Regions from separate parts of the Amycolatopsis sp. cmx-8-4 genome, predicted to be linked through region 1. Evidence: riboswitches for the same ligand, from Rfam matches in the RefSeq annotation. Region 1 holds a riboswitch; the other holds the start of a gene.
What was found. A riboswitch is a leader RNA that binds a small molecule or an ion and turns the genes downstream of it on or off. The one in region 1 is predicted to bind S-adenosylhomocysteine.

Region 1 (14,834 bases):
CTCCGCCGTGGGCTCGCTCGGCATTGGCGGTTCGATGTTCCTGTTCGCCGGGATCAACGTGGTGCTGTTCGTGCTCACCAAGTGGATCGTCCCGGAGACGAAGGGCCGTTCGCTGGAGCAGATCGAGCTGGATCTGCGAGCGCGTCAGGGCGTGGCCGTCAAGAGCTGATTCCGGAAGTCCGAACGGCGGGGGTGCGGGAAGACCGCACCCCCGCCGTTTCCGTTCCCGAGTCCTCGCGCCGCAGTCGGGTTCCAGCCAGCGTTCGGCTACCTGCACCGCCAGCCCGCGCCCCACAAAACCCGGCAGCCACGCAAGCCTCGGCGGTTTCCGTCGGCGGCCGAAGCTGACCGGAGTGGCCAACACGGTGACCGGAGTGGCCAACACGGTGACCGGGGTGGCCAACACGGTGACCGGGGTGGCCAACACGGTGACCGGGGTGGCCAACACGGTGACCGGGGTGGCCAACACGGTGACCGGGGTGGCCAACACGGTGACCGGGGTGGCCGGGTTGGTGGTCAGGCGACAGGGGCCGTGGCCAGGCCGAGTTTTCCCGCCAGCCGGCCGATCCAGGCCGAGACCTCGTCGGGGGAGCGGTCCGGGAGTCCGAAGATCACCTCGGTGACGCCGAGCGAGTCCAGGTGCGCCAGCCGCGGCGGGTCCGGGCGCTCGCCCAGCGCGTGGATCGACGGCGCCCCGGAACGGCCCTCGTCGCGCCAGATCTCCTTCAGCAGCGCGACGTGGCCGTCGAGGTCGGTGTCCGCCGGTGTCGTGATCCAGCCGTCCGCGTGGCGGGCGATCCAGCGGAACGTCTTCTCCGTCGGGCCCGCGCCGAGCAGGACCGGGATGTGCGCCTGGACCGGTTTCGGCCACGCCCAGCTAGGACCGAACGACACGAACTCCCCGTCGTAGGCGGCTTCTTCCTCCGTCCACAGTGCACTCATCGCCTCGAGGTACTCGCGCAGGGCCGTGCGGCGGCGGTTGCCGGGCACGCCGTGGTCGGTCAGCTCGTCGACGTTCCAGCCGAACCCGGTGCCGAGCGTGACGCGCCCGCCGGAGAGGTGGTCGAGGCTGGCGATCGTCTTGGCGAGCGTGATCGGGTCGCTCTCGACCGGCAGGGCCACCGCCGTCGAGAGGCGGATCCGCTCGGTGACCGCCGCGGCCGTCGCCAGCGCCACCCACGGGTCGAGCGTGCGGCTGTACCGGTCGTCGGGCAGGGACGCGTCCCCGGTGCGCGGGTGCGGTGACTCGCGTTTCACCGGGATGTGCGTGTGCTCGGGCACGTAGAAGGTGGCGAACCCCGCGGCTTCCGCGGCCTGTGCCGCGGCCGCCGGGGTGATGCCTCGGTCGCTGGTGAACAGCACGATTCCGTAGTCCACGCGACGGACTGTATTAGAACGTGTTTCAGTTTTCAAGCGGCCGTCGTCCCGCATCGCGGGACCGGTGCGGGTGGCGGATCTCGCTTTCGGTATACCTGTGCGTGCTGTGCGTGACCGGATCGAGCGTCGATCGAGTGTTGATGGATGCCGCTCGGGTAAGCAGGCAGGGAGCAGAGCGCCGACGTTTGCCGGGTCATAGTGGGTGAGCCCGGGAACGGCCGGACGGAACGGGGTGGTGGCAAAGTGGAGCCGACGATCCATTGTGGACGCGCGTGGGTGGCGTCCCAGCCAGTGGACGGCCCCGTGGGGCGGGATGGTGTGCCGGGCCGGGGTTCCAGTACCCTGGTTCGAAGGCCGAGAGGCGCTGCAACGGGCCAGGGGGCCCGCCACGCTCGGCCGGGACCAACCACCCAAGGGCGCCTCCCGATTGAGGGAGGCTGCCGGTGAACCCGATCACCCCGCACGAGTCCGAGGCCACCGCGCGGCTGCGCGAGCTGCTCAGCCAGCGGGTGGCGGTTCTCGACGGCGCTTGGGGCACGATGCTGCAGGGCGCCGGGCTCACCCCGGCCGACTACACGGGTGACCGCTTCGGCGACCACACCCACGACGTCACCGGTGACCCCGACCTGCTCAACATCACCCGGCCGGACGTCATCCTCGACGTGCACCGCCAGTACCTCGCGGCCGGCGCGGACATCACCACGACGAACACCTTCACCGCCACCAGCATCGGCCAGGCGGACTACGGCCTGCAGGCCCACGTCCACGAGATGAACGTCCGCGGCGCGCAGCTGGCCCGCCAGGCCGCCGACGAGTTCGGCGGCAAGTTCGTCGCCGGGTCGATCGGCCCGCTCAACGTCACCCTCAGCCTGTCGCCGAAGGTCGACGACCCGGCGTACCGCGCCGTCTCGTTCGAGCAGGTCAAGGCCGCTTACGCGGAGCAGATCGCCGGTCTCGTCGAGGGCGGCGTCGACCTGCTGATGATCGAGACCATCTTCGACACGCTCAACTGCAAGGCCGCCATCGCCGCCGCGCGCGACGTCGCGCCGGAGCTGCCGCTGTGGATCTCGGTCACCATCGTCGACCTGAGCGGGCGGACGCTCTCGGGGCAGACCGTCGAGGCGTTCTGGAGCTCGATCGAGCACGCGAAGCCGCTGGTCGTGGGCGTCAACTGCTCGCTGGGCGCCGAGGAGATGCGCCCGCACGTCGAGGAACTGTCGCGGATCGCCGACACCTACGTCGCCTGCCACCCGAACGCCGGGCTCCCGAACGCGTTCGGCGGGTACGACCAGACGCCGGACGAGACCGCCGGGCTGATCGGCGGCTTCGCCCGCGACGGCCTGGTCAACCTGGTCGGCGGCTGCTGCGGCACCAGCCCGGCGCACATCGAGAAGATCGCCGCCGCCGCGAAGGGCGTCACCCCGCGCGAGGTCCCCGCGCCGCCCGCGTTCACCCGGTTCAGCGGCCTCGAGCCGTTCGGCATCAACGCCGACACCGGGTTCGTGATGATCGGCGAGCGCACCAACGTCACCGGCTCCAAGCGGTTCCGCCGGCTCATCGAGTCCGACGACCACCAGGCCGCCGTCGACGTCGCGCTGGAGCAGGTCCGCGGCGGGGCGAACCTGCTGGACGTCAACATGGACGCCGACCTGCTCGACAGCGAGGAGGCGATGACGACGTTCCTCAACCTCATCGCCACCGAGCCCGAGGTCGCCCGCATCCCGGTGATGGTGGACAGCTCGAAGTGGACCGTGCTCGAAGCCGGCCTGCGCTGCATCCAGGGCAAGGGTGTCGTCAACTCGATCAGCCTGAAGGAGGGCGAGGAGCCGTTCCTCGCCCAGGCCCGGATCATCCGCAACTACGGCGCCGGCGTCGTCGTGATGGCCTTCGACGAGCAGGGCCAGGCCGACACCGCCGACCGCAAGGTCTCGATCTGCGGCCGCGCGTACGACCTGCTGACGCAGAAGGCCGGGTTCGCGGGCGAGGACATCATCTTCGACCCGAACGTGCTGGCCGTGGCCACCGGCATCAGCGAGCACAACGGCTACGCCAAGGCGTTCATCGACGCGCTGCCCCGGATCAAGGAGCGCTGCCCCGGCGTCCACATCAGCGGCGGCATCTCGAACCTGTCGTTCTCCTTCCGCGGTAACGACATCGTCCGCGAGGCGATGCACTCGGCGTTCCTGTTCCACGCCGTCCAGGTCGGCCTCGACATGGGCATCGTCAACGCCGGCCAGCTCGCGGTCTACCAGGACATCCCGCCTGACCTGCTCGAACTGGTCGAGGACGTGCTGTTCGACCGCCGCGAGGACGCCACCGACCGGCTGGTGAGCTTCGCCGAGAACGTCAAGGGCAGCGGCACCAAGCGCGTCGTCGACCTGTCCTGGCGCGAAGGCACGGTCGAGGAGCGGCTGTCGCACGCGCTCGTGCACGGCATCGTCGACTACATCGAGGACGACACCGAAGAGGCGCGCCGGCTCAAGGCCCGGCCCCTCGAGGTGATCGAAGGCCCGCTGATGGACGGCATGAAGATCGTCGGCGACCTGTTCGGCGCGGGCAAGATGTTCCTGCCGCAGGTGGTCAAGAGCGCGCGCGTGATGAAGCGCTCGGTCGCCTACCTCGAGCCGTTCATGGAGGCCGAGAAGGAAGCGGCCCGGCTGGCGGGCAAGGCGGCCGTGTCGAACGGCCAGGGCAAGGTCGTGCTCGCCACGGTCAAGGGCGACGTCCACGACATCGGCAAGAACATCGTCGGCGTGGTGCTCGGCTGCAACAACTACGAGGTGATCGACCTCGGCGTGATGGTGCCGGCGGCGAAGATCCTCGACATCGCGGTCACCGAGGGCGCCGACGCGGTCGGGCTGTCCGGGCTGATCACGCCGTCGCTCGACGAGATGGTCAACGTCGCCACCGAGATGCAGCGCCGGGGCCTGAAGATGCCGCTGCTCATCGGCGGCGCGACGACGTCCCGCCAGCACACCGCGGTCCGCATCGCCCCGGTCTACGACAACGCGACGGTGCACGTGCTCGACGCGTCGCGCGTGGTCGGCGTGGTGTCCGACCTGCTCGACCCGGACCGCTCGATCGTGCTGGCCGAGAAGAACCGGGCCGACCAGGAGGTGCTGCGCGAGCAGCACGCCAACAAGCAGCGCCGGCCGATGCTCAGCCTCGAGCAGGCGCGCGCGAACCCGGAGACGGTGTCGTTCGCCGACCTGCCGACCCCGGAGTTCACCGGCGTCCGGGTCGTGGAGCCGAGCATCACCGAGCTGCGCGAGATGGTCGACTGGCAGTTCCTGTTCCTGGCCTGGGAGCTCAAGGGCAAGTACCCGGCGATCCTGGACCAGCCGGTCGCGCGTGAGCTGTTCGACGACGCGAACACGCTGCTCGACCAGATCATCGCCGAGGGCGGCTTCACCGCGAAGGGCGCGTACGCGTACTGGCCGGCGCACACCGAGGGCGACGACATCCTGCTCGACGGCGAGTTCTCGCACATCGGGTTCCCGATGCTGCGGCAGCAGACGTCGAAGCCGGAGGGCCGCGCGAACCGCTCGCTGGCCGACTACATCGCCCCGGAGGGCGACCACCTCGGCGGCTTCGCGGTCGCCATCCACGGGGCCGAAAAGCTCGCGGCCAAGTACGAGGCCGAGCAGGACGACTACCGCGCGATCATGGTCAAGGCGCTGGCCGACCGGCTCGCCGAGGCCTTCGCCGAGTACATCCACCTCAAGGCGCGGCGCGGCTGGTTCGAGCCGGACGCCGACCCGAAGCTGGAGGACCTGCACGCGGAGCGCTTCCGCGGCATCCGCCCGGCGCTCGGCTACCCGGCGAGCCCCGACCACAGCCAGAAGCGCGAGCTGTTCGAGCTCCTGGAGGCCGACGAGCTGGGCATGGCCCTGACCGAGTCGTTCGCGATGACGCCGGCGGCGAGCGTGTCCGGGCTGATCTTCGCCCACCCGGACTCGAAGTACTTCACCATCGGACGGCTCAACCGCGACCAGATCGAGGACTACGCGCGCCGCAAGGGCGTCGAGGTCGCCGAGGTCGAGCAGTGGCTGCGGCCGAACCTGGCCTACGAGCCCAAGGCGTAGCCGGTCAGCTCGAGTAGTCCTTCAGCTCGATGTCGGTGGCGAACTTGTCGGTGGCCTTGAGCATCATGCGGAGCAGGAAGCGGGACTTGAACGTCCAGTCCCGCATCCTGATCCGCAGCGGGGACGGCGGCGCGAGGAACGGGCCCGCGCTGCCGCGCTGCGAGATCTTGGCGTAGCCCCGGAACTGCTCCTCGTAGCGGGCGAAGGCGGTGCGGTGGTCGCCGCCGGCCGCGAGCAGCTCGCCCGCCAGCACGTACGCGCCGACGATCGCGAGGCCGGTGCCGAAGCCGCCGAGGGTGTTGCCGTAGGCGGAGTCGCCGAGCAGCACGACCCGGCCGCGCGAGTAGTGCTCGATCGTGACCCGGGCGAGCGAGTCCAGGTAGAACTCGCGCGCCCGCGGCACCTTTGTCAGCAGGTCGGGCACCCGCCAGCCGACGCCGCGGTAGGCGTCGATCAGCAGTGCGCGCTGCCGCTCGGTGTCCGTGCGGTCGAAGTCGAGCTCCGGTGAAGCGAAGACGAAGAACGCCGACGCCTTCGGCCCGCCGACCGCGGCCATCCGGCCCGGCTCGTTGTACATCACGGCCTCGCCGTCGGCGACCTGCTCGCCGAGCTCGGCCAAGGCGTAGTAGTGACCGAGGAACTTGACGTAGTCGTGCTCCGGGCCGAAGGCCAGCCGCCGGACGTTCGAGTGGATGCCGTCCGCGCCGACGACGAGGTCGAAGCGGCGCGGCGCGGCGTTCGCGAAGGTGACGTCGACGCCGTCGGCCGTCTCGGTCAGCGACGTGATCGTGTCGCCGAAGACGTACTCGCAGTCCGCGGCCGTGCGCTCGTACAGCAGTTCCGCCAGGTCGCCGCGGCGGATCTCGATCTCGCCGCCGGTGAACTCGCCCGGGATCACCGCCTGGGGCCGCCCGGCGGCGTCGACGACCGTCTGGTCCTGCCCGCCGGTCGCCCGCTTCCGGACCTCCTCCAGGATCCCCATCCGCTCCAGCACGGTCCGGTGGGTGGGGCCCTTGAAGTCGACGGCCTGGCCGCCGGGGCGCACGGACGCGGCGCGCTCGACAACGGTGACGCTGCAGCCGTAGCGGTGCAGCCAGTGGGCGAGGGCCGGGCCGGCGATGCTCGCCCCGGAGATCAGGACCTTGAGGTTCTTCATGGCGTCGTTGGTCATGGGGCAGAGCTTCGCCGCCGGGCCTTACCGGTCGCTGGCGAAGCGCTGACGGCCACCGTCAGCACCCGGTGCGTCACCGTCGAGAGTGGACGGTGACGACGGAAAATTCCCGGCGGGGAGGCCGGTTTTCCCGGTGGTTTTCGCTTGTTGACCAGCCTCGGGTCCGGGAGGACCATTCTCGCGGGGGAGAGGGGGCGCACGGTGCTGGGGATGGAAACGCAGCCGGTGACGACCGGGGTCGGCGAGCTGCTGAGCCGCGGTGAACGCGCGCTGGAAGCCGACGGGGACCTGCGCGCGGGCCGGGAGTGGTTCGACCGGGCCTACCGCGCGGCGGATCAGGAGTGCGACGGCGCCGGGATGGCCCGCGCGGCGCTGGGCCTGGCCGGGTTGTGGGTGCACGAGCACCGCGGCGCGCCCGCGGCGGCGTTGCTGCAGGCACGGTTGCGCAGCGCGCGGTCCGCCGTCGACCCGGGTTCTTCGCTCGCGTTGCGGCTGAAGGCCCGGCTGGCCGGCGAAGCGGACTACGTGGCGGGGGAGAGCAACGAGATCCTCGCCGTGCTGGAGGAGGCCAAGCGCGCGGGCGACCCGGTCGCCTGGGCCGAAGCCGCCAGCCTGGCCCACCACTGCCTGCTCGGGCCGGACCACGGCGGGCAGCGCCGGGCGCTGGCCCAGGAGCTGATCACCGAGGGCTTCCGGACGTCGCGGCGCAGCGACCTGCTGATGGGCCTGCTGTGGCGGACCGTCGACCTGTTCCTCGACGGTGACGCGCACGCCCAGCGCGGGCTCGCCGACCTGCGGAGCCTGCTGGCCGAGCAGGACCACCTCGCGGTCGGGTTCGTGCTCGACGCGATCGACGTCATGCTCTGCATCCGGGCCGGCCGGTTCGCCGAGGCCGAGCAGCGGGCCGCGGCCTGCGCCCGGCGCGGTGAGCTGGCGGGCGACGCCGACGCGACCGGCTGGTACACCGCGCAGCTCGGTGCCATCCGCTGGTACCAGGGCCGGGTCGCCGAGCTGCTGCCGGTGCTGCGTGAGACGGTGCATTCGCCGACGCTCAGCGCGGTCGACAACGCGCTCGTCGCCGGGCTGGCCGTCGCCGCCGCTTCGGCCGGGGACGAGCGCGAGGCCGCCGGGGCGCTGGCGCGGCTGCGTGGCCGCGACCTGGCGCTGCTGCCGCGGTCGAGCAGCTGGCTGGTGTCGATGTACGGCATCGTCGAGTCCGCGTGCCTGGTCTCGGACGTCGAGTCCGCGCTCGCCGCGTACGCGCTGCTGACGCCGTTCGCGCGGCTGCCGATGACGGCCAGCCTCGCCGTCGCCTGCTTCGGTTCGGTGCAGCACGCGCTGGGCGTCGCGATGCTGACCGCGGGCGAGCCCGAGCGGGCCGTCACCCACTTCCGGGCGGCGGTGCGGGACAACCTGGCGCTGGCGCACTGGCCGGCCGTCGCGCTCTCGCGGGCCCGGCTCGCGCAGGCTTTGGCGTTGCTCGGTGTACCCGATGCCGCCCGGGAACTGGCGACGGCGACCCGGGAGGCGACGGAACTCGGGATGACGCTGCCCGCTGCACCGGCGCGCCCGGCCGGGCGGGTCACCTGCCGCCGGCAGGGCCGGCAGTGGCTGTTCGCGCTGGGTGGCCGGTCGGTGCTGGTCGAGCACAGCGTCGGCATGGGTTACCTCGCCACGCTGCTGGACAACCCGGGCTACGAGCTGTCGGCCGCCGACCTGGCCGCCGGTCCCGGCGTGACGGCCGCGGCGACGTCCGGGCAGCCGGTGCTGGACCCGGCGGCGACCAGCCACTACCGCAAGTGGCTGGCCACCTTGGAAGCCGAGCTCGACGAGCACGAGGCCAACCACGACGACGGCCGCGCCGAGCGGGTGCGCTCCGAGCGTGACTGGCTGGTCGGCGAACTCTCGGCGGCGGCCGGGCTGGCCGGCCGCGTCCGCGAGTTCGCCGGCGCCGAAGAGAAGGCGCGGATCGCGGTGGGCAAGGCGATCCGCCGCGCCCTGACCCGGATCGCGACGGCCGACGCGGTGATCGGCGACGTCCTGCGCGACGGCGTCCAAACCGGCAACCGCTGCTGCTACCGCCCCGGCTGAGCGGGTCCCGGAAAGCCGTGAAGGCCTCCTTCCCGGCCATAAGAGCCGGTAAGGAGGCCTTCACGGCTTTTCGCTACTGGACCGCGCCGTTCTGGGTGAGCAGGGTGTCGTACCAGGCGTCGTACGGGTGGTTCGACGCCGGATAGCTCGCCAGGGGTGTCGTCGCGTCGCCCGCCGAGTCGAAGTCCCAGCCGCGGACCAGCTTGCCCGACTGGCGGGCCGCGGTGATGAACGCCGACTCCGTCGCGGGCGCGCCGTAGAACAGCGCGCCGTCCTGCAGTTCCGCGCTGTCGCCCTTCTGGAACTCGTCGAAGGCGACCTGGCGGTAGCGGATCCGGTCGCCGGTCACGCCGGGCGTGTCCGCCCGCAGCGTCTGCGCCGGGGTCGGGCCGTCGGCCGCGGTCCGGACCGTCACCGTCCGGCCGCCGCTGGTGGCCGTCGCGATCGGGAACCGCGCGTCGGACGTCTTGGCGTTGCCGGACCACGCGACCGTCGTGCCCGAGAGCGTGCCGTTCCAGCTCCAGTTCTGGCTGCTGCCCTGGCTCCGGTGGATCTCCCGCAGCTGCGTGCCACTGGTGAATGAGACGCTCGGCAGCACGCCGTTGTCGTACTGGTGGCTGGCCTGCCAGGTGATCTCGCCGTCCGCACCCAGCTTGCCGACGCGGTACCAGAGCGTGGTCGCGGTCTGCGACTGGTGGACCTCGACGAGGTCGCCGTTGTCGTTCAGCGCGACGGCTGGGGTCTGCCCGTTGTCGTACTTCCCGTGGCGCAGCCAGGTGATCCGCCCGTCGGCGCCGTAGGTCCCGGTCCAGTACCAGAGCCCGCCGCCGCCGGAGTCGTGCACCTCGACGACCTGGCCGCGGCCGTTCAGCGCGACCGCCGGGTGGTAACCGACGTCGCGCTTGTACTCCGCGCGCGTCCCGGCGTCGCCGGAGAGCAGCGGCAGCACGCGGCCGCGCAGCGCGTCCACGGTCGGCTGGCCCGCGGGGTAGTCCTTCGCCCGCAGCATCCGGCTGCCGAACACCGACTCCAGCTCCTGGTTCAGCGCGGTCAGGTTGCCCGCGGCGAAGTTCGCGTTGTCGGTCAGGTTGTCCTTCAGGTCGAGCATGACGACGATCGGCGCGGCGGCCGGGTGCGCCGCCGACCACGTGTTCACCGTGGCCAGCCAGTCGCGCAGGTTGTTCGACGCCGGGTTGCCGCCGCTGTGGTCGACGAGGTTGCCGGGCGAGTCGTGCCCGACGCCGTAGTCGTGCGAGGTGGCGTAGCCGTTGTCGTGGATGTCGAGCTCGATGAACCGGACGCCGTGGTCGAGCTGGTAGGCCAGGGCGTTCTTGGCGCCGTCGACGTTGCCCGAGTAGCTGTTGTGCGTGGCCCGGAAGACCGAACCGGTGAACGGCGGGCTCGCGGCGTGCGCCGTTCCGCCGGTCAGGAGCGCGGAAGCCGTCAGAACGGAGACGGCCAGAGCGGGCAGACGGGTCATCCTCGGGTCCTCACCTCGGGTACGGGGAGCCGTCCCATCCTGGCGGGCCGGTGCGGGCGCTGTCTCGAACTTCGGGTGGAACGTGGTGGAACGGAATGGAACGCCCAGGAGGTGACAGCAGGTTCCCGAGGGAGGAAACGTCATGACCCAGGCAAACGGACCCCAATACCCGGAGCCGACCGGGCCGGTGCCGCCGCAGGCCGGGATGCCCGGCCCGCCGCCGCCCGGCGGCGCACCCCAGCCCAAGGCGAAGAACCCGAAGCGGCGCCAGAAGATCGTGCTCACCATCTTCTTGATCGTGGTCGCCGCGATCCTCGCGCTGGTCTGGGTGGCCACCCGGTCCAACGGCGAGAACGCGCAGGTCGGCAACTGCGTCACCGAAAGCGGCGAGAACTACGTGAAGATCGTCGACTGCGGCGACAGCACCGCGACGCTGAAGGTCGTCGCCCGCGTCGAGGACAAGACCCAGACCGAGGCGCAGGTCAGCGCGTGCAGCGCCTACCCCGACGCCGACCAGGTGTTCTGGGAGGGCAAGGAGGGCGAGACCGGGGTCGTGCTGTGCCTGGCGAAGACCGGTAAGTAGCGCGATGGCGGCCGGGAAGTTCGCGTTCACCGGCTCCGGCGAGCTGCGGATCTGCAGCGGCGGGCGCACGCTCGCCGCCGCGGGCGACGAGATCGCGATCGGTGACCGGGTCTTCCGGCTGGGCGAGGTGGACCGGGTCGCCTACCACGCGGCGGCCCGGCCGCACCGGGCCAGCTACTCGATCGGCCTGGCCAGCGGCCTCGCGCGGTGCCGGTTCGGGTTCGACGCCGCGCCGGGTGAGCTGGACGACGCGCGCGAAACCTGGCGGCGGCTGGTCGAGCTGGTGGAGTCGGCGGCTTGCCCGCGGATCGCGTCGACCATGGCCGAGGTCATCACGGCCGGCGGGACGGCCCGTTTCGGGGGAGGCGGGCAGCCGCGGATCGACGCCGACGCCGGCGGGCTGCGCGGGCACCGGTTCTTCGCCGGGAAGGTGCCGTGGGGCCGGGTCCTGGGCAGCGACCTGCGGGCGGGGCAGGTGCGCGTGTGGACCGGTGGCCCGGAACCCGGGCTCGTCACGGGGATGGCGGGCTGGAACGCCGTCGTCCTGCCACGGGTCGTTGGGATCATGGTGTGCCGGGAAAAAGAATCACCGGGAAACCATTGATCACGATGTCGGGAGAATGCTCGGGAAATGCTCACGGAATAGCGGATCCGTTGTCCGTTCTGTCGCATTTGCCGGGCCGCTCGGCGATTAATGCGAAATTGTCGTGCGAATCCGGTACTTGGGCGCCCCCGGCGTCGTCATTATCCGGAGAAGAGGTGTGCGCGGACACCGGAAAGCCGCGCGAGGGGTGGGGAGGCAACACGCGTGGGCATGGACTGGCCGCTGGTCGGCCGAGAACGGGAGCTGGCGTTCGCACGCCGGGCGCTGGGTGACGCCGAGGTGTGCGGGCTGCTGCTGACCGGGCGGGCCGGGGCCGGGAAGACCCGGCTGGCCAAGGCTTTGCTGGCCGAACTCGAGGCCGGGGGCGCCCGCACGCACTGGGTGCGGGCGATGTCGTCGGCCTCGACGATCCCCTTCGGGGCGTTCGCCCACCTGCTGCCCGGCGGCGCGACCGGTACCGCCGACCGGGCGCACCGGCTCAACCAGGTCGCCGCGCATCTCACCCGCGGCGCGGAAGGCAGACGGCTGGTGCTCTGCGTCGACGACGCGCACCTGCTCGACGATTTGTCCGCCACTCTCGTCCACCAATTGGCGGCGACGGCGGCCGCATTCGTGCTGGTGATCGCGCCACACGGGGTGAGCGTGCCCGATCCGGTGTTCGCGATGTGGAAGGACCGCGTCGCGGAACGGCTCGACATCGGGGAACTCACCCGCCAGGAAACGCGGGAACTGTTCACCGCGGCGCTGGGCGGGCGGCTCGACGACGGCGCGGAGCACCGGCTGTGGCACCTCACCCTCGGCAACCCGCTGTTCCTGCGCGAGCTCGTGCAGGGCGGCCTCGACAGCGGTTCGCTGTCGGCCGAGGACGGCGTCTGGCGCTGGAGCGGGGCGCTGCGTGCCACCCCACGCCTGGTCGAGCTGATCGAGACCCGCACCGACCGCGTCGACGCCGACGAGCGGCGGCTGCTGGAACTGCTGGCCTTCGGCGAGACGCTGGGCAGCGACCCGCTGGTGCGGCTCGGCGCCGGGCGCGTTCTCGCCTCGACCGAGCAGGCCGGGCTGGTCGTGTCCGAACGCACCGGGCGACGTCTCGAGGTCCGGCTCGCGCACCCGCTCTACGCCGAGGTGATCCGGCGGCGGACGTCGCCGCTGCGCCAGCGGGAGACGTTCCGGATCCTCGCCCAGACGCTCGACATGACCGGCGCGCGCCGGGCCGAGGACAAGCCGAGGCTGGTCCGGTGGCGGCTCGCGGCCGGGCTGCCGACCGACCCGCAGCTGGTCCGCGCGGCGGCGGAGACGTTGCTGCGCAAGGACTTCCCCCAAGCCGAGCAGCTGGCGAAGGAGGCCGTCCGGCTGGGCGGCGGGTTCGCCGCGAAGTTCCTGCTGGCCCAGGTGCGGATCGCCGGCGGCCGGCACGCCGACGCCGACACCCTCCTGGCCGAGCTGGCGGGCGAGACGGTGTCGGACGTGCAGCACGCCCGCGTCGCCGCGACCCGGGCCCGGAACCTGGCGTTCGGCCTGGGCCGCGCCGAGCAGGCCGAAGCGGTGCTGGACACGGCGGAGACGGCCGTTTCGTCCGGCGTGGACGAGCTGGCGACGGCGCGCGCGGCCCTACGGGCGGCGTCAGGTGCGGCCGGCGCCGCGCTCGACCTGCTCGGACCGGTGCTGGACCGCAACCGTCGCGGCGACCCGCTCCGGCTGGCGGCGCTGGTCGTCGCGGCCGGAGCCCTGGCGGAGAGCGGGCGGGTCGAGGCGTGCCTCGGCGTCGTCGAAGAGGGCCTGGCGCTCGCCGGGCGGATCTCCGACGCCGACGCTCCCGGCGCGCGGGCCCGGCTGGAGCACGCGCGGATCGTCGCGCTGTGCGGGGCGGGGCGCGTCGAAGAGGCCGAGGACCTGGCGGGCGACGGCTACCGCGACGCGATCCGCGACCGCTGGGGCCCGGCGCTCGCCGGCGCGTCGGCGTCGCTGGGCACGGTCGCGCTCGCCTACGGCAACCTCCGCGGCGCGATCCGCTGGCTGCGTGAAGCCCTCGCGACGGAGGCGCACGACCAGCCGCACGCGTTCCGCCCCGCAGTGGTCGCGGCCTTGGCCCGGGCGACGGCGATGACCGGCAAGGTCGCGAACGCGCCCGATGTTCCGGGGCCGCTCGGCACGTGGGCCCACGCCTGGGTCGCGGCCGCGCGGGGCGAGCTGACGCGGGCGGCCGAACTCGCTGCTTCGGCGGCCGCCTCGGCTGTCGCCGAAGGCCGGCTCGCGCTCGCGGCGGAGATGCGCCACGACGTGCTCCGGTTCGGCGCCGAGGTGGTTCCGGTGGATCTGGAGGGGCGCCTTCCGTCGTTGTACGCGGAGCACGCGCGCGCTGCGGACGCGGCTTCCTTGGACGAAGTCGCGACTGGCTTCGCCGACTCCGGGGCCCGGTTGCTCGCCGCGGAGGCCGCGGCGCAGGCGGCGCGGGTGTACCGGGCGGAGGGGAAGCTCGGCAGCGCGGGGACGTCGGCGCAGCGGGCGCGGTCGTGGCTGGCGTCCTGTGAGGACGCCGCGACGCCGGCGTTGGCGTTGCTGGAGACGCCGCTGGACCTGACGGACCGGGAGCTGGAGATCGCGCGCTTGGTGGCGACGGGCCTGACGAGCCGTGCCGTGGCCGACCGGCTCGTGGTGTCGGTGCGGACGGTCGACAACGTGCTGCACGGCGTCTACGCGAAGCTGGGTATCTCCGGGCGCCGCGAGCTGGCTTCGGTGGTGGGCCGGCCCGAGGTGGGGAGTAGTCCCGCCGACGCCCCGTAGGTAGTCCGCACGGTTCCCGGCCGGGAAGCCGAGTAGCCCGCTACTCATGACCGGCGGCCGGTTCGCCCCAAGACTGGTGACAACGGAGGGGCACGGGCTTCACCGATCCGAATGTCAGGAGTGCACGAGATGACGACTTCGTCGGGCGACGTTTTCCAGAACGAGCAGGGTTCCGGTGGCGGCAACCAGTTCAACGAGCAGGCCTCGGCCGGTGGCTCGGGCAGCATCTTCCAGAACGAGCAGGGTTCGGGTGGGCACGGCGGCGATCAGTTCAACGAGCAGGCGTCGAACGGTGGCCGCGGGGACATCTTCCAGAACGAGCAGGGTTCGGGTGGGCACGGGGGCGACCAGTTCAACGAGCAGGCGTCCAACGGTGGCCGCGGGGACATCTTCCAGAACGAGCAAGGTGCCGGACGTGGCAACCAGTTCAACGAGCAGGCTTCGGCCGGCCACGGCGGGGACGTCTTCCAGAACGAGCAGGGTTCGGGCGGGCACGGTGGGAACCAGTTCAACGAGCAGGCCTCCTCCGGCGGCGGCGTCGGCGGCGCGATCTTCCAGAACGAGCAGGGTTCGGGTGGGCACGGGGGCGATCAGTTCAACGAGCAGGCGTCGAACGGTGGCCGCGGGGACATCTTCCAGAACGAGCAGGGTTCCGGTGG
Region 2 (14,834 bases), on a different contig from region 1:
AGTCGCCCACAAGATCGACCCTACACGAAGTTCAAATTCGAACAATCTTGATACCATGGACGCATGGGCGATCCCCGGTGGCTGACCGAGCGCGAGCTGAAGACGTGGCAGGGGTTCCTGATGGCGGGCACGTTGCTGACCCGCAAGGTCGAGCAGCAGCTGCGTGACGACGCCGGGCTCTCGCACCCGCAGTACGAGGTCCTCGCCCGCCTGTCCGCCGCGGACGGCGAGCTGCGCATGACCGAACTGGCCGGCGCCGCGCTGACGTCGAAGAGCGGCCTGAGCTACCAGGTGGCCCAGCTGGAGAAGGCCGGCCTGGTCGGCCGCCGCTCGTGCCCCTCGGACGACCGCGGCGTCATCGCCTACCTCACGGACGAGGGCCACGCCCGCCTCCGCGCGGCCGCCGCGGGCCACGCGACCCTGGTCCGGACCCTGTTCGTCGACGGCCTGACCCCGGAGCAGTTCACCGCCCTCGCCGCCGGGGTCGAAGGACTTTGCGCACACCTCTGCGCCGAGGACCCCTGCACCGCTCAGGCGTGATCAGAGGGTCGACACGCGTGATCGGAAGGTCGACACGCGTGATCAGGAGGTCGACACGGCGCCGGACCGCGGAAATCCGGTGGCGGCGGGATCGTATTCTCGGCGCATGATCCCCGGTGCCACTGCCGCTTCGTTCCTGCTCGTCGTTATCCTCGGGGCGATGTCGCCCGGGCCCGACTTCGTCGTTGTCACGCGGTCTTCGCTCACCAGCGGGCGGCGGGCCGGGATCGCCGCCGGGGCCGGGATCGCGCTGGGGGTGTTCGCCTGGGTCGTGGCGATCGCGCTCGGGGTCGCGGCCGTGCTCACCGCGTCCGCGGTGGCCTTCACCGTCGTCAAGCTCGTCGGCGCCGCTTATCTGGTGGTGCTCGGGATCCGGGCGTGGCTGGCCGTGCGGCGCGGGGAGTACCGCGACCTCGGCGAGACGCCCGCCGTACAGCCGAAGGGGGCCTGGGCGGCGTTCCGGCAGGGGCTGTTCACCAACCTGCTCAACCCGAAGGTCGCCGTCTACTTCCTGGCACTGCTCCCCCAGTTCCTGCCCGCGGACGGCTCCACCCTGCAGACGCTCGAACTGGCCGCGATCGCCACCGCCGGCACCGTGCTGTGGTTCGTCACCCTGGCCGTCGTGGTCGGCGCGCTGCGGCGCTTCTTCTCCTCCGGCCGGGTGCGCCGCGGGCTGGACGCCGTGATGGGCACCGTGCTCGTCACGCTCGGGGTCCGGGTCGCCGTCGGTACCGCGTGACGCCGGGGGCCGCCACCACGGCAGCCCCCGGCACCGCGGTCAGCCCAGCTTCTCGGCGGCCAGCTTCGTGCCTTCGACGCGGGCGGTGATCTTCGCGAACGCGATGTCGCGCGAGGTCGACGTGTCGTCGGCGAACGGCGAGAACCCGCAGTCGTCGCAGGTGCCCAACCGATCGGCCGGGATGTACTGCGCGGCGGCGAGAACCCGGTCGCGGACCTCTTCGGCCGTCTCGACGCGCGGGTCGATCGGGTCGATCACGCCGACGAACACCCGCTGGTCGGCCTTGCGGACGCCCTTGATCACCTCGAGCGCGTGCGACGGGTCGGCCTCGCTCGCGAGCTGGACGAAGAAGTTGCCCGCCTTGAGGTCGAACAATGCCGGCAGCAGGCCCGCGTAGTCGACGTCGAGGCTGTGCACCGAGTCCTGGTCGCCACCCGGGCAGGTGTGGACGCCGATCTTGGCGCGCTCCGCGGCGGTGAACCGGTCGAGGACGGCGTTGTTCAGGTCGATGAACTGCCGCAGCAGTCCGCCGGACGGGTCGAGCTTCAGCGACAGCCGTCCCTCGGTGAAGTCGATCTGGACGCTGTCCGCGCCCGCGTCGAAGCTGCGGCGGATGTCCGCCTCGGCCTCGTTCACCAGGTCCGCGACGAACTGCTCCTGCGAGTAGCCCTCGATGCCGTCGGCCGGGTAGACGAGCGAGACCGCGGACGCGGCGATCACGGCCTGCTTGATCGGCTTGTCCGTCAGCGCCTTGGCCCGCGTCAGGTACTCGTCCGCGTGGGTCGCGTAGCGGAACGGCCCGGCGGTCAGCCGCGGCAGCTGCCGGGTGTGCCCGTCGGCGAACGGGATGACGACGCCGTCCGGCGCCAGGTCCGTGAGGCCGGCCAGCGGGTAGGTCGCGAAGCTCGGCTTGCCCTGTTCGCCGTCGGTCAGCACGGGCGAGCCGGTCTCCTCGAACCGGCTGATCGTGTCGGCCAGCGCGCGGCCCTCCAGCTCGGCGAGCGCGGCGGCGTCGATCCGGCCGGCGGCGAACTCCCCCAGCCCCGCGAGGAGGTAGTCGGGGCGGGGAATGCTGCCGATCGGTTCGGTGGGCAGGGTCATCAAAGGCCTCCAGCTGCTTGAGATGCCGGCCGGCCCCCGCCCGCACGACAGCAGGCGGCAGTCACCGCCCGCCCCCACGACCGCCCGTTTGCCGAGCGCCCCAGTTCGTCGTCCGGGCCGTGACCGGCCACGTTCGAAGGAAACCTAACGTGACCATGAGCAGTCACGGATCGGAGATCACCCGGTCGGCGCAACCAAAAGCACGAAACAAGACGTCGTTCGGCGGTTCGCCAGGAGGACGATTGGGTATCTGCTCTCCGGAACGGCGGGTTCGGCGCCGAAGGAGTACCCCGATGCTCAGTCACCACGAACGAACCGAGCTCGAGAAGATCGAGCGCAGCCTCGAGCTGAGTGACCCCGACCTGGCCATCGCGTTGCGCGAAGGCCGGCGCCGGAAACCGCGCGCGCTCAAGACCGCGCTGCTCCTCGCCCTCGACGTCGCCGCCGTGCTGCTCCTGGTCGTCGGGCTGGTGCTGCCCGACCCGGGGGTCACCCTCTGCGGGATCCTCGCCCTGACCGGCGCGGTCTGGACCCACGTGGCGCGCCACCGCGTCTGAGGTCCCTGAGGCAGACTGGGCCCGTGAAGTGGGTCCTGCACGTCGACCTCGACCAGTTCATCGCCGCGGTCGAGATCGCCCGGCGCCCGGAGCTGCGCGGGAAGCCGGTGGTCGTCGGCGGCTCCGGCGACCCGGCCGAGCGCGCCGTGGTGGCGACCGCGTCCTACGAGGCCCGCGAGTTCGGCGTCCACTCCGGCATGCCGCTGCGGATCGCGGCGAAACGCTGCCCCGGCGCGGTCTTCCTGCCCTCCGATCCCCCGGCCTACCTCGAGGTCTCCGAGCACGTGATGACCACGCTGCGGGAGTTCCCGGTGGTCGTCGAGGTGATGGGCTGGGACGAGGCGTTCGTCGGCGCGACGGCCGACGACCCGGAGGCCCTGGCCGCGGACCTGCGCGCGGCGGTCCTGCGCGACACCGGGTTGTCGTGCGCGGTCGGGATCGGCGACAACAAGCTGCGCGCCAAGCTCGCCACCGGCTTCGGCAAGCCGGGCGGGATCTTCCGGCTGACGCAGGAGAACTGGTGGGAGGTCATGGCTTCCCGGCCGACCGACGCGCTGTGGGGCATCGGCGGCAAGACGACCAGGAAGCTCGCCGAGCTGGGCATCGAAACCGTCCTGGACCTGGCCGGCGCGGACGTCGCGGTGCTGGCGGCGCGGTTCGGCCCCAGGACCGGCCCGTGGCTGCGCCTGCTCGGCGGCGGTATCGGCGACGCCGAAGTCAGCGCGACGCCGTACGTGGCGCGCTCCCGCAGCCGCGAGACGACGTTCCAGCGCGACCTCACCGACCCCGCGGCGATGGCGGCGGAGGTGTCGGCGCTCGCGAAACGCGTGGCCCAGGACGTCCTGGAGGAGGGCCGACCGGCGGCACGGGTCGCCGTGAAGGTCCGGTTCGTGCCGTTCACGACCCACACCCACAGCGTGACGCTGCCCGAGCCGACGTCCGACCCGGTCGAGCTGGACCGGGCGGCGCAGGAAGTGCTGGGGATGTTCGAGCTGACCCGGGCGGTCCGCCTGCTCGGGGTGCGCGCCGAGTTCCCGCGGGAGGACTAGATCCCGTCCGGCAGGGGCAGCGGGCGGTCCGCGTCCAGTTCCACCCCGCCCGCGCGGAGCGTGTGGTCCAGCATCGCCCAGATCGTGCCCGTGAGCTGGCCGGTCAGCTGCGGCAGGCTCAGCGAGCCCGGGTGGTCGAGCCAGCGGGTCGTCGCCGATTCGACGTAGCCGACCAGGCCGAACGCGATCGTGTCCGCCGGGGCCGGGTCCAGGCCGAACGCGGCCAGGTAGCCGGTGAACAGGCGGCTGAGGTGCCGGGCGATCGCGCCGCGGACGTCGGTGCGGCCGGCCTCCGGCAGGCTCGGCAGCGTGCGGACCAGGTAGCGGTGCAGCTGGGCGTGCTCGGTCAGCCAGTGCAGGTGCGTCGAGATGGCCGCGTCGATCATCTCGCGCGGTGACCCCGACGGGTGCCAGAGCGGCTGCAGATCGGCGGTGACCAGCTCGGCCGCGCGTTGCGCGATCGCGCGCTGGAGGTCGGGGGCGCCGTCGAAGTGCCGGTACAGCCGGGTGCGGGCGACGCCGGCGCGTTCGGCGATCTGCTCGGTCGAGACGTCCGGGCCGTGCTCGGCGATGGCCTCCAGGGCGGCGTCGACGAACTCGGCGCGCCGCCGTTCCTGCTGGCCCGCCCAGCGCGCCGCCCGCCCGTCGACCTTGGTCACGGCGAAAGCCTACTCAGGACCCGCCGGCCCGTGTACGCTTCCGAAGTACCTAGTACATCGCGTACCCCCTACTTTCCGGAGGCCGCTATGGGCGTCGAGGCCCAGAACCGGGACGTCACCGCGGCTCGCCTGCTCAAGAGCTCCGCGAAGAACTCCTACGACCCGTACGTGGACATCGACTGGGCCGCGCCGCTCGCCGAGGGCAAGGCGTACATGCCGCTCGAGCGCGTCTCCCTCTACGGCACCGACCTGTGGGCGAAGCTGACGCCGGAGCAGCGGATCGAGCTGTCCAAGCACGAGATCGCCAGCATCATGAGCGTCGGGCTGTGGTTCGAGATCGTGCTGATGCAGCTGCTCGCCCGGTACGTCTTCGACCTCGACGCGCGCACCGAGCACTCGCAGTACGCGATGACCGAGATCGGCGACGAGACGCGGCATTCAGTGATGTTCGCCCGCACCGCCGAGCGGCTCGGCGTGCCGCGCTACGGCGTGCCGAAGGCCGTGCACCGGGCGGCGAAGATCTTCGGCGCCACCGCGGCCGGGCCGTCGATGTTCGCCAGCGTGCTCGTCGCCGAGGAGACCACCGACCGGCTGCAGCGCTCGATGATGGACGACGACGGCATCCAGCCGCTGATCCGCTCGGTCAACCGGATCCACGTCGTCGAGGAGGCCCGGCACGTCCGCTTCGCCAAGGAGGAAGTGCTGCGGGAGACGCCGAAACTGTCGAAAGCAGGCCTGCAGCGCCACCGGCTGCGGACGGCGCTGGTGGCCTTCGGCGTCGTCGACAGCATGGTCGACCCGCGGATCTACCGCAGCGTCGGGATCGCCCCGCGCGAGGGGCGCGCCGCGGCGCTGGCGAACCCGCACTTCCACGAGACGCGCCAGTGGATGGCGGAGAAGATCGTGCCGTTCCTGCGCGACGCGGGGCTGATCGGCGGCCGCTCCGAGGGCATTTGGCGGCGCGCGCATCTCATCTGAGCCCCTGTCCGCGGAATTCCCTTCACGCCGGATGCCCGGTTCCGCCAGGATTCTCCGGGTGACCACAGAGTTCCCGCCCGGACCCGAGCCGCAGCCGCCCGCCCAGCAGGAGCCGTGGCACCAGCCGATGCCGCCGGCCGCACCTCAGGCACCTCGGCGTCGTCCGCTGTTCGCGCGCCCGGCCCTCACGGCCGTGATCGGCTTCGTGGTGGGTGCCTTCGTGGTCGGCGTGCCGTGGCTGGTGACCGGCCTGCTCGGCGGGCCGAGCGCCCAGCCGCTGAAGCTGCCGGACACCCTCGGCGGGTTCACGACCACGCAGGCCGCGGTCACGAAGATCGCCGACGGCCGCGAAGCCGGGAAGTCGCAGATCGAGCGGTCCGACAAGGCCGAGGGCGAGAACGCCTCGCGGATCTCGGCGGCCTACCACGGCGCGGCCGCCGTGTTCCGGTCCTACAGCGACCCGGGCCTGGAGAGCATGTTCCAGGTGGCCGCGGTCCGCGCGGACTCGCCCGAGCTGCTCGTCCAGTACGAGGACACGGCCGCGCTCGGCCTGGCGGTGCCCACGAACGAGCTGAAGCGGATCGGCGCCGTCCAGTGCCTGGTCCGCAACGGCACCACCCCGCTGGGCCAGCCGGTCGACCCGGAACAGTCCGTCGTCACGAACTGCCAGCGCACCGGCGGCGGGCTGACCGTCCAGCTGCAGAACACCACCACCCACAACGCGCAGGACCCGGCGCGGTTCGCCGCGATCGTCGAAGAGGCGTGGACGGCGCTGGGCCGGTGATCGAGACCCGCGCGGCCACGACCGCCGACGACGACGCCCTGGCGAAGCTCGACGAGCGGACCTGGAGCCCGGAGACCTCCCCGGCGCCCGCTCCCCCGCCCGGCACGCCGTTCTTCGACGACGGCACCCGGCCCGAAGACGTCCTGGTCGCCGAGCACGACGGCGTGGTCGCCGGGTACGTCCGGCTGGACGAGGGGTTCGGCATCGCCGCCCACCGGCACGTGCTGGTGATCGGCGGGCTCGCCGTCGATCCGGACCGGCGCCGCCTCGGCATCGGCCGGCTCCTGGTCGACGCCGCGGTCGCCGAGGCCCGCCGCCGCGGGGCGCGCAAGCTGAGCCTGCGCGTGCTCGGTCACAACACCGGCGCCCGCCGGCTCTACGCGAGCTGCGGGTTCGCCGTGGAAGGCGTGCTCCAGGACGAATTCCTGCTCGATGGCGAGTACGTCGACGACCTTCTCATGGCCTGCGCGCTCGCTTGACAGGTTCCCGGCGCCTTTGCCATCCTGGATGACGGAAACCGCGTGCGCCGGCCTTCGGCGCGTTTCCGGGCCGAGAGGCGCTGCGACGGATCTTCTTCCGCCACGCTCGGCCCGGGGATCACGGACCCAAGGGCGCCTCCCACTACGGGAGGTGCCCATCTTCTATTTGACGCAAGTGATGGTCCGGCAAGGAAACCCGGTCCCGCGCGGCCGCGGCTAGCCCCGCCGCCCCACCACTTCCCGGCACTCACCGTGCCCCGCTTCGTGCTGCCCTTTTGTCGAAACACACCGATTCCGGAGAGAACGCAAGAATGAGCGAGAAACTGCAGAGCCGCAACGGACTCGACTTCGCCGTCGCCGACCTCGCGCTGGCCGACGCCGGCCGGACGCAGCTGCGGCTGGCCGAGCACGAGATGCCCGGCCTGATGGCGATCCGCCGCGAGTTCGCCGCCGCGCAGCCGCTGAAGGGCGCCCGCGTCGCCGGCTCGCTGCACATGACCGTGCAGACCGCCGTGCTGATCGAGACCCTGGTCGCCCTCGGTGCCGAGGTGCGCTGGGTGTCCTGCAACATCTTCTCCACGCAGGACGAGGCCGCCGCCGCGGTCGTCGTCGGCCCCGAGGGCACGGTCGACGCGCCGTCGGGCACCGCCGTGTTCGCGTGGAAGGGCGAGTCGCTGGAGGAGTACTGGTGGTGCACCGACCAGCTCTTCGCCTTCGCCGGCGGCAAGGCGCCGAACATGATCCTCGACGACGGCGGTGACGCCACCATGCTCGTCCACAAGGGAGTCGAGTTCGAGGGGGCCGGCGCCGTCCCGCAACCGTCCGAAGAGGACCCCGAGGAGTACCGGATCGTCCTGGAGACGCTGCGCGCCAGCCTCGCCAAGGACGGCGACCGGTTCACCCGGATCGCCAAGGAGATCCGCGGCGTCACCGAAGAGACGACCAACGGCGTCAAGCGGCTCTACAAGCTCGCCAAGGACGGCGAGCTGCTCTTCCCCGCGATGAACGTCAACGACTCCGTGACGAAGTCCAAGTTCGACAACAAGTACGGCATCCGGCACTCGCTGGTGGACGGGATCAACCGGGCCACCGACGTGATGATCGGCGGCAAGCGCGTCCTCGTCTGCGGTTACGGCGACGTCGGCAAGGGCGCGGTCGAGGCGCTGCGCGGCCAGGGCGCCCGGGTCTCGGTCACCGAGATCGACCCCATCTGCGCGCTGCAGGCGGCGATGGACGGGCTCGACGTGGTCGAGCTGGACGACGTCATCGAGACCGCCGACATCTTCATCACGACCACCGGCAACTTCGGCATCATCTCCGCCGCGCAGATGAGCCGGATGAAGCACAACGCGATCGTGGCGAACGTCGGGCACTTCGACAACGAGATCGACATGGCGGGCCTGACGAAGCTGCCCGGCGTCGTCAAGAACGAGATCAAGCCGCAGGTGCACGAGTGGACCTTCGCCGACGGCCACGCGATCATCGTGCTCTCCGAGGGCCGCCTGATGAACCTCGGCAACGCGACCGGGCACCCCTCGTTCGTGATGTCGAACTCCTTCACCAACCAGGCGATCGCCCAGATCGAGCTGTTCACCAAGCCCGGCGAGTACCCCGTCGAGGTCTACCGGCTGCCGAAGCACCTCGACGAGAAGGTCGCCCGGCTGCACCTGGACGCCCTCGGGGTGCGGCTCACCCAGCTGACCAAGGCTCAGGCCGAGTACATCGGCGTGGATGTGGAGGGCCCGTACAAGCTCGACCACTACCGATACTGACCTTTTTCAGAGTTGCTCCATTTGCCGCAGTTTGGGAGACCCGGAAACTGGCCATCCTCTCCTCGAGAGCGCATCCGCCCGGACGGCACGGAGCCGGGCCGGGTCTCGTGCGAAGGAGTGTGTCAAGTGATCGTCCTCGGTGTTATTTTGCTCGTCATCGGGTTCATTGTCGGTATTCCGGTGCTGTACACGATCGGCATCGTGCTGGCCGTGGCCGGCGTTGCGCTGGCCATCCTCGGTGGCACCGGCCGCAAGATCGGCGGCCGCGCGCACTGGTACTGATCCCATGACCCCCGCCAACGGCCTGGCGCGCGTCAGCAGCGATGCTGACCGCGCCGGGCCGTTCGGCCGTCCGGGGCCGCTACGCCGCGGCAAAGCTCCGCTGACGCTGTGACGTAGCCGACGTATCCACAACGGACTGTCCCGGGAACGAAAAGGGGTCCTCCGGCTCCGAGGGGGAGGGAGAGCCGAAGGACCTCGTTAGTGTTAGCACATCACCCAGGCCGTGTACACAGCTGCATACACGATCGGGTTACATCCCGGCTCGTCTCCGCACGCGTGAAGAATCCCGTTCGGACGGTCGAGCCCGCCCGGCCGTCGGGTCAGGCGGTCTTCTTCGGGGCACGCTTGCGCGCGGCCGGTTTCTTGGCCGGCTTCTCGTCCGCGGCGTCTTCTTCGGACACTGCCGCCTTGGACACCTTCGCGGGTTCGCGGGACTTCTTCGCCGCGTCCACACTGGCCTGCAGCGCGGCCATCAGGTCGACGACGTCGGCCTTGGCGGTCACCGCCGCGGGCTTGGTCGTCTGCTCCCCCGCGACCTTGGCCTCGATCATCTCCTCGAGGGCCTCGCGGTAGTGGTCGCGGTACTTCTCCGGCTCGAACACCGGCTCGCCCAGCGAGTCGATCAGCGAGCCGGCCATGGACAGCTCCTGCGGCCGGATCTGCGGCGGGTCGTCGCGCAGGAACGGGAAGTCGGGCTCGCGGACCTCATCGGGCCACAGCATCGTCGTCATCACCAGGACGTCGGCGTGCACCCGCAGCACCGCCATGCTCTCCCGCTGCCGCACGGCGACCTTCGCGACGGCGACCTGGCTCGACTTGTGCAGGGCGTCGCGCAGCACGATGTAGGGCTTCACCGCGTTCTTCTGCGGCTCCAGGTAGTACGTCCGGTCGTACTGGATCGGGTCGATCGACTCCAGCGGGACGAACTCGAGCACGTCGATCGTGCGCTGCGACGACAGCGGCAGCTCGGCCATCTCGGCGTCGGTGATCACGACCATCTCGCCGTCGGGCAGCTCGTAGCCCTTGGCGATCTCGGCGTAGGGCACCTCCGCGCCGTCGACGGTGCAGAACCGCTTGTACTGGATGCGGCCGCCGTCGGCCTCGTGCACCTGCCGGAGCGCGACGTTCTTGTTCTCCGTGGCCGCGTACATCTGGATCGGGATGGACACCAGCCCGAACGAGACCGAGCCCTTCCACATCGCCCGCATGCCACGCACCTCCCGATCGCACTCACGCTACGTAACAACCGTAGCCCGAAATGCCCGGCGGCGACAGCCCGGGGAGACGACGATCCAGACCTCTGCCAGGTATTTCTCCCAGAGTGCGGGGTCCATGAACCAGTGCCGGAAGTCGGTCGGATCCCCGGCCGGTGATCGGGTCGTTCGCTGGCCTGGGCCGCGTGTTGGCCACTCCCGTCGCCGTGTTGGCCACTCCCGTCGCCGTGTTGGCCACTCCGGTCGCCGTGTTGGCCACTCCGGTCGCCGTGTTGGCCACTCCCGTCGGTCCGGTCCGCGTGGTGGCCGCTCCGGTCGCCCTCGAGGCGGCTGCCCGGTTCGTCCGTATTTTGCGGAGTCCGCACTTTTTTGCGTGGCGCGCAACTTTTTCGCTACACTCCGCCCATGCCGTCGCACGACCCACCCAAGCTGACCCTGCGGGAGCGCAAGAAGCGCGAAGCCCGCCGGGCCCTGGCCCAGGCCGCGTTGCGGCTCGCCCTGGACCGGGGACTGGAGAACGTCAAGGTGGAGGACATCGCGACCGAGGTCGGGGTGTCCCCGCGGACATTCAACAACTACTTCTCCAGCAAGGAGCAAGCGGTCTGCTCGATGGTCGTCGACCGCCACGAGGGGATGCACGAGGCGCTGCTCGGCCGGCCCGAGAGCGAGCCGCTGTGGGAGGCCGTCAAGCAGGCCGTGGTCGAGCAATATTCACGTGAGGGCGAGCCGGATCGCGCGTATGTTGTGCGTCTCCGCGAGCTGATGGGGCAGCTGATGCTGCGCGGGGAGTTCCTCAACGCCCACGCGGCGGTCGAGCGCGTACTCGCCGAGACCATCGCGAAGCGGGCGGGCGGTGCGGACCTCCTGTTGTGCCGGCTGATGGCCTCGTCGGTGGAAAGCGCGGTTCGGGTCGCCTTCGTCCACTGGTTCATGAGCGAGGGCGAACCGTTCCTGCCGACCCTGGAACGGCTGCTGGACGAGCTCGCCACCGGCATGCCGGCCCTGACCGGCGCCGGCACCGCACCGAATCCCGAACCGAACACCACCACTCTGGGGGAACCGTTGTGCTAGTCAAGCTCCTGCGCGCCTACCTGCGCCCGTACACGAAGACGTTGTGGGTGATCGTCGTCCTCCAGCTGGTGCAGACGATCGCCATGCTCTACCTGCCCACGCTCAACGCCGACATCGTCGACAACGGGCTGATCAAGGGCGACATGGACTACATCCTGCGCATCGGCGGCGTGATGCTCGCGGTGACCGTGGCCCAGATCGCCGGCTCGATCGGCGCGGTCTACTTCGGCGCCCGCACCGCGATGGCGGTCGGCCGGGACATCCGCGGCGGGATCTTCCACCAGGTGCAGGACTTCTCGGCCCGCGAGGTCGGCCAGTTCGGCACGCCGTCGCTGATCACCCGCACCACCAACGACGTCCAGCAGGTCCAGATGCTGGTGCTGATGACGCTGACGCTGATGGTGTCCGCGCCGATCATGTGCATCGGCGGCATCGTGCTGGCGCTGAACCTCGACGTGCCGCTCTCCTCGCTGCTGCTGGTCATCGTGCCGGTGCTGGCCGTGTCGGTCGGGCTGATCATCTCCCGGATGCGCCCGGCGTTCCGGCTGATGCAGGTCCGCCTCGACCGGATCAACAAGGTGCTGCGCGAGCAGATCATGGGCATCCGCGTCATCCGCGCGTTCGTCCGGGACTCCCACGAGCGCGCGCGCTTCGACGTCGCCAACGACGAGCTGCTGACCGTCTCGCTGCGGGTCGGCCGGCTGATGGCCCTGATGTTCCCGATCGTGATGCTGGTGATGAACGTCTCCAGCGTCGCGGTGCTGTGGTTCGGCGGGCAGCGCATCGACTCCGGCAGCATGCAGATCGGTGCCCTGACGGCGTTCCTGTCCTACCTGCTGCAGATCCTGATGGCGGTCATGATGGCCACCTTCATGTTCATGATGGTGCCGCGCGCGGAGGTCAGCGCCGAGCGGATCAGCGAGGTGCTCGACACCGAGTCGAGCGTCCGCCCGCCGGTGACGCCGATCCGGCCCGGCAAGGTGCACGGGCACCTGGAGCTGTCCGGGGTCGAGTTCCGCTACCCCGGCGCGGAAAAGCCGGTGCTGTGCGACATTTCGCTGGTCGGGCGGCCCGGTGAGACGACGGCCGTCATCGGCTCCACGGGTACCGGCAAGACCACGCTGCTCAACCTGATCCCCCGGCTGATGGACGCCACCCAGGGCACGGTGAAGGTCGACGGCGTCGACGTCCGCGACCTCGACCCGGCGCTGCTCGCCCGCACGGTCGGGCTGGTGCCGCAGAAGCCGTACCTGTTCGCCGGCACGGTGGCGAGCAACCTGCGTTACGGCAACCCCGACGCCACCGACGAAGAGCTTTGGCACGCGCTGGAAGTGGCACAGGGCAAGGACTTCGTCGCGGCGATGGCCGAGGGCCTTGACGCGCCGATCGCCCAGGGCGGCACGAACGTCTCGGGCGGGCAGCGGCAGCGGATCGCGATCGCCCGGATGCTGGTGCACAAACCGGAGATCTACCTGTTCGACGACTCGTTCTCCGCACTCGACTACGCGACCGACGCGGCGCTGCGCCGCGCGCTGGTCCCGGAAACCGCCGAGGCCACGGTCGTCATCGTCGCGCAGCGGGTCAGCACCATCCGGGGCGCCGACCGGATCATCGTCCTCGACGAGGGCCGCGTCGTCGGCACCGGCACCCACCACGAACTCATGGACGGCAACGAAACCTACCGGGAAATCGTGCTGTCCCAGCTGACCGAACAGGAAGCGGCATGAGTACCACGGACGAGTCCGCCAAGACCGCCGTCACCGAGGCCGGTGAACGGCCCACGGCCCAGCGGCACAAGAACACCGGCGCCGCGACCGTAGGACCTGGACGCATGATGGCCGGCGGCGCGCCGCCGGAGAAGGCCCTGGACTTCAAGGGGTCGCTGAAACGGCTGCTGCGCCTGCTGGCGCCGCAGCGGGCCGCCCTCATCGGCGTGCTCGTGCTGGGCGCGGCGAGCGTCACGCTGACCGTGATCGGGCCGAAGATCCTCGGCCAGGCCACCGACGCGATCCTCGCCGGCGTGCTGGGCAGGGCGGTGCCACCCGGCGTCACCAAGGAACAGGTCGTCGCGGGGCTGCGCGCCCAGGGCAACGGCACGCTCGCCGACATCTACGGCCGCGTCGACCTGGTGCCCGGGGTGGGCATCGACTTCGACAAGGTCGGCCAGATCCTGCTGACCGTGCTGGCGCTGTTCGTGATCGCGTCGTTCTTCGGGCTGATCCAGGCCCGGCTGACCACGACGCTGGTGCAGCACGCGGTGTACCGCCTGCGCGAGCAGGTCGAGGAGAAGTTCGCGCGGCTGCCGCTGAAGTACTTCGACCGCCAGCCGCGCGGTGAGGTCCTGTCCCGCGTCACCAACGACATCGACAACCTGGCGCAATCGCTGCAGCAGACGCTGTCCCAGATCGTCTCGTCGCTGCTGACCGTGATCGGTGTGCTGATCATGATGTTCCTGATCTCGCCGCTGCTCGCGCTGATCGCGCTGGTCACGGTGCCGCTGTCGGCGGTCGTGGCGGGCAAGGTCGGGAAGCGGGCCCAGCCCAACTTCATCAAGCAGTGGGCGACCACCGGCAAGCTCAACGCGCACGTCGAGGAGATGTACACCGGCCACTCGCTGGTCAAGGTGTTCGGCAGGCGCGACGAGTCCGCGGCGATCTTCGACCAGCAGAACGAGACGCTGTACCAGGCGAGCTTCCGGGCGCAGTTCATCTCGGGGATGATCCAGCCGGCGATGATGTTCATCGGCAACCTGAGCTACGTGCTGGTCGCCGTGATCGGCGCGCTGCGCGTCGCGTCCGGCAGCCTGACGCTCGGCGAGGTGCAGGCGTTCATCCAGTACTCGCGCCAGTTCAGCCAGCCGGTGACGCAGATCGCCAGCATGGCGAACCTGCTGCAGTCCGGCGTCGCCTCGGCCGAGCGGGTGTTCGCGCTGCTCGACGCCGAGGAGCAGGGCCCGGAGCCGGCGAACCCGGAACGCCCGGACGTCGTGCGCGGGCGCGTCGAGTTCCAGGACGTCTCGTTCCGGTACCTGCCGGAGAAGCCGCTCATCGACGACCTGTCGCTGACGGTCGAACCCGGCCAGACGGTGGCGATCGTCGGCCCGACCGGCGCCGGCAAGACGACGCTGGTCAACCTGCTCATGCGGTTCTACGAGCTCGACAGCGGGCGGATCACGCTCGACGGCGTCGACATCGCGAAGATGAACCGCGAGGTGCTGCGCGACCAGACCGGCATGGTGCTGCAGGACGCCTGGCTCTTCGGCGGCACGATCGCGGAGAACATCGCCTACGGTGCCGACGACCCGACCCGCGAGGAGGTCATCGAGGCGGCGACGGCAACCTACGTCGACCGGTTCGTGCGCACCCTGCCGGACGGCTACGAGACGATCCTCGACGACGAGGGCGGCACGGTCAGCGCGGGCGAGAAGCAGCTGATCACGGTGGCGCGGGCGTTCCTGGCCAAGCCGGTCATCCTCATCCTCGACGAGGCGACCAGCTCGGTCGACACCCGCACCGAGGTGCTCATCCAGCGGGCGATGAACGAGCTGCGCTCGGGCCGCACCAGCTTCGTCATCGCGCACCGGCTCTCCACGATCCGCGACGCCGACGT

Region 2: another riboswitch for S-adenosylhomocysteine. It lies ahead of ahcY (adenosylhomocysteinase); the one in region 1 lies ahead of metH (methionine synthase).

What each region holds. Positions count from the first base shown of each region.
Region 1 covers NZ_JAEBDZ010000027.1:73,056-87,889, forward strand. Annotated here, with positions in the region: gene ACLJQZ_RS38690 (sugar porter family MFS transporter) at 1-169, shown strand, start outside; gene ACLJQZ_RS38695 (TIGR03619 family F420-dependent LLM class oxidoreductase) at 517-1,377, opposite strand; S-adenosyl-L-homocysteine riboswitch at 1,728-1,806, shown strand; gene metH (methionine synthase) at 1,821-5,462, shown strand; gene ACLJQZ_RS38705 (FAD-dependent monooxygenase) at 5,467-6,618, opposite strand; gene ACLJQZ_RS38710 (hypothetical protein) at 6,844-8,724, shown strand; gene ACLJQZ_RS38715 (hypothetical protein) at 8,798-10,204, opposite strand; gene ACLJQZ_RS38720 (hypothetical protein) at 10,347-10,787, shown strand; gene ACLJQZ_RS38725 (hypothetical protein) at 10,792-11,391, shown strand; gene ACLJQZ_RS38730 (AAA family ATPase) at 11,602-14,175, shown strand; gene ACLJQZ_RS38735 (glycoprotein) at 14,305-14,834, shown strand, end outside.
Region 2 covers NZ_JAEBDZ010000042.1:11,265-26,098, forward strand. Annotated here, with positions in the region: gene ACLJQZ_RS44320 (MarR family winged helix-turn-helix transcriptional regulator) at 64-540, shown strand; gene ACLJQZ_RS44325 (LysE family translocator) at 647-1,279, shown strand; gene ACLJQZ_RS44330 (cobalamin-independent methionine synthase II family protein) at 1,319-2,380, opposite strand; gene ACLJQZ_RS44335 (DUF3040 domain-containing protein) at 2,674-2,937, shown strand; gene ACLJQZ_RS44340 (DNA polymerase IV) at 2,961-3,986, shown strand; gene ACLJQZ_RS44345 (TetR/AcrR family transcriptional regulator) at 3,983-4,645, opposite strand; gene ACLJQZ_RS44350 (AurF N-oxygenase family protein) at 4,733-5,623, shown strand; gene ACLJQZ_RS44355 (hypothetical protein) at 5,682-6,407, shown strand; gene ACLJQZ_RS44360 (GNAT family N-acetyltransferase) at 6,404-6,886, shown strand; S-adenosyl-L-homocysteine riboswitch at 6,953-7,031, shown strand; gene ahcY (adenosylhomocysteinase) at 7,198-8,658, shown strand; gene ACLJQZ_RS44370 (hypothetical protein) at 8,785-8,940, shown strand; gene ACLJQZ_RS44375 (Ku protein) at 9,261-10,148, opposite strand; gene ACLJQZ_RS44380 (TetR/AcrR family transcriptional regulator) at 10,560-11,225, shown strand; gene ACLJQZ_RS44385 (ABC transporter ATP-binding protein) at 11,219-12,952, shown strand; gene ACLJQZ_RS44390 (ABC transporter ATP-binding protein) at 12,949-14,834, shown strand, end outside.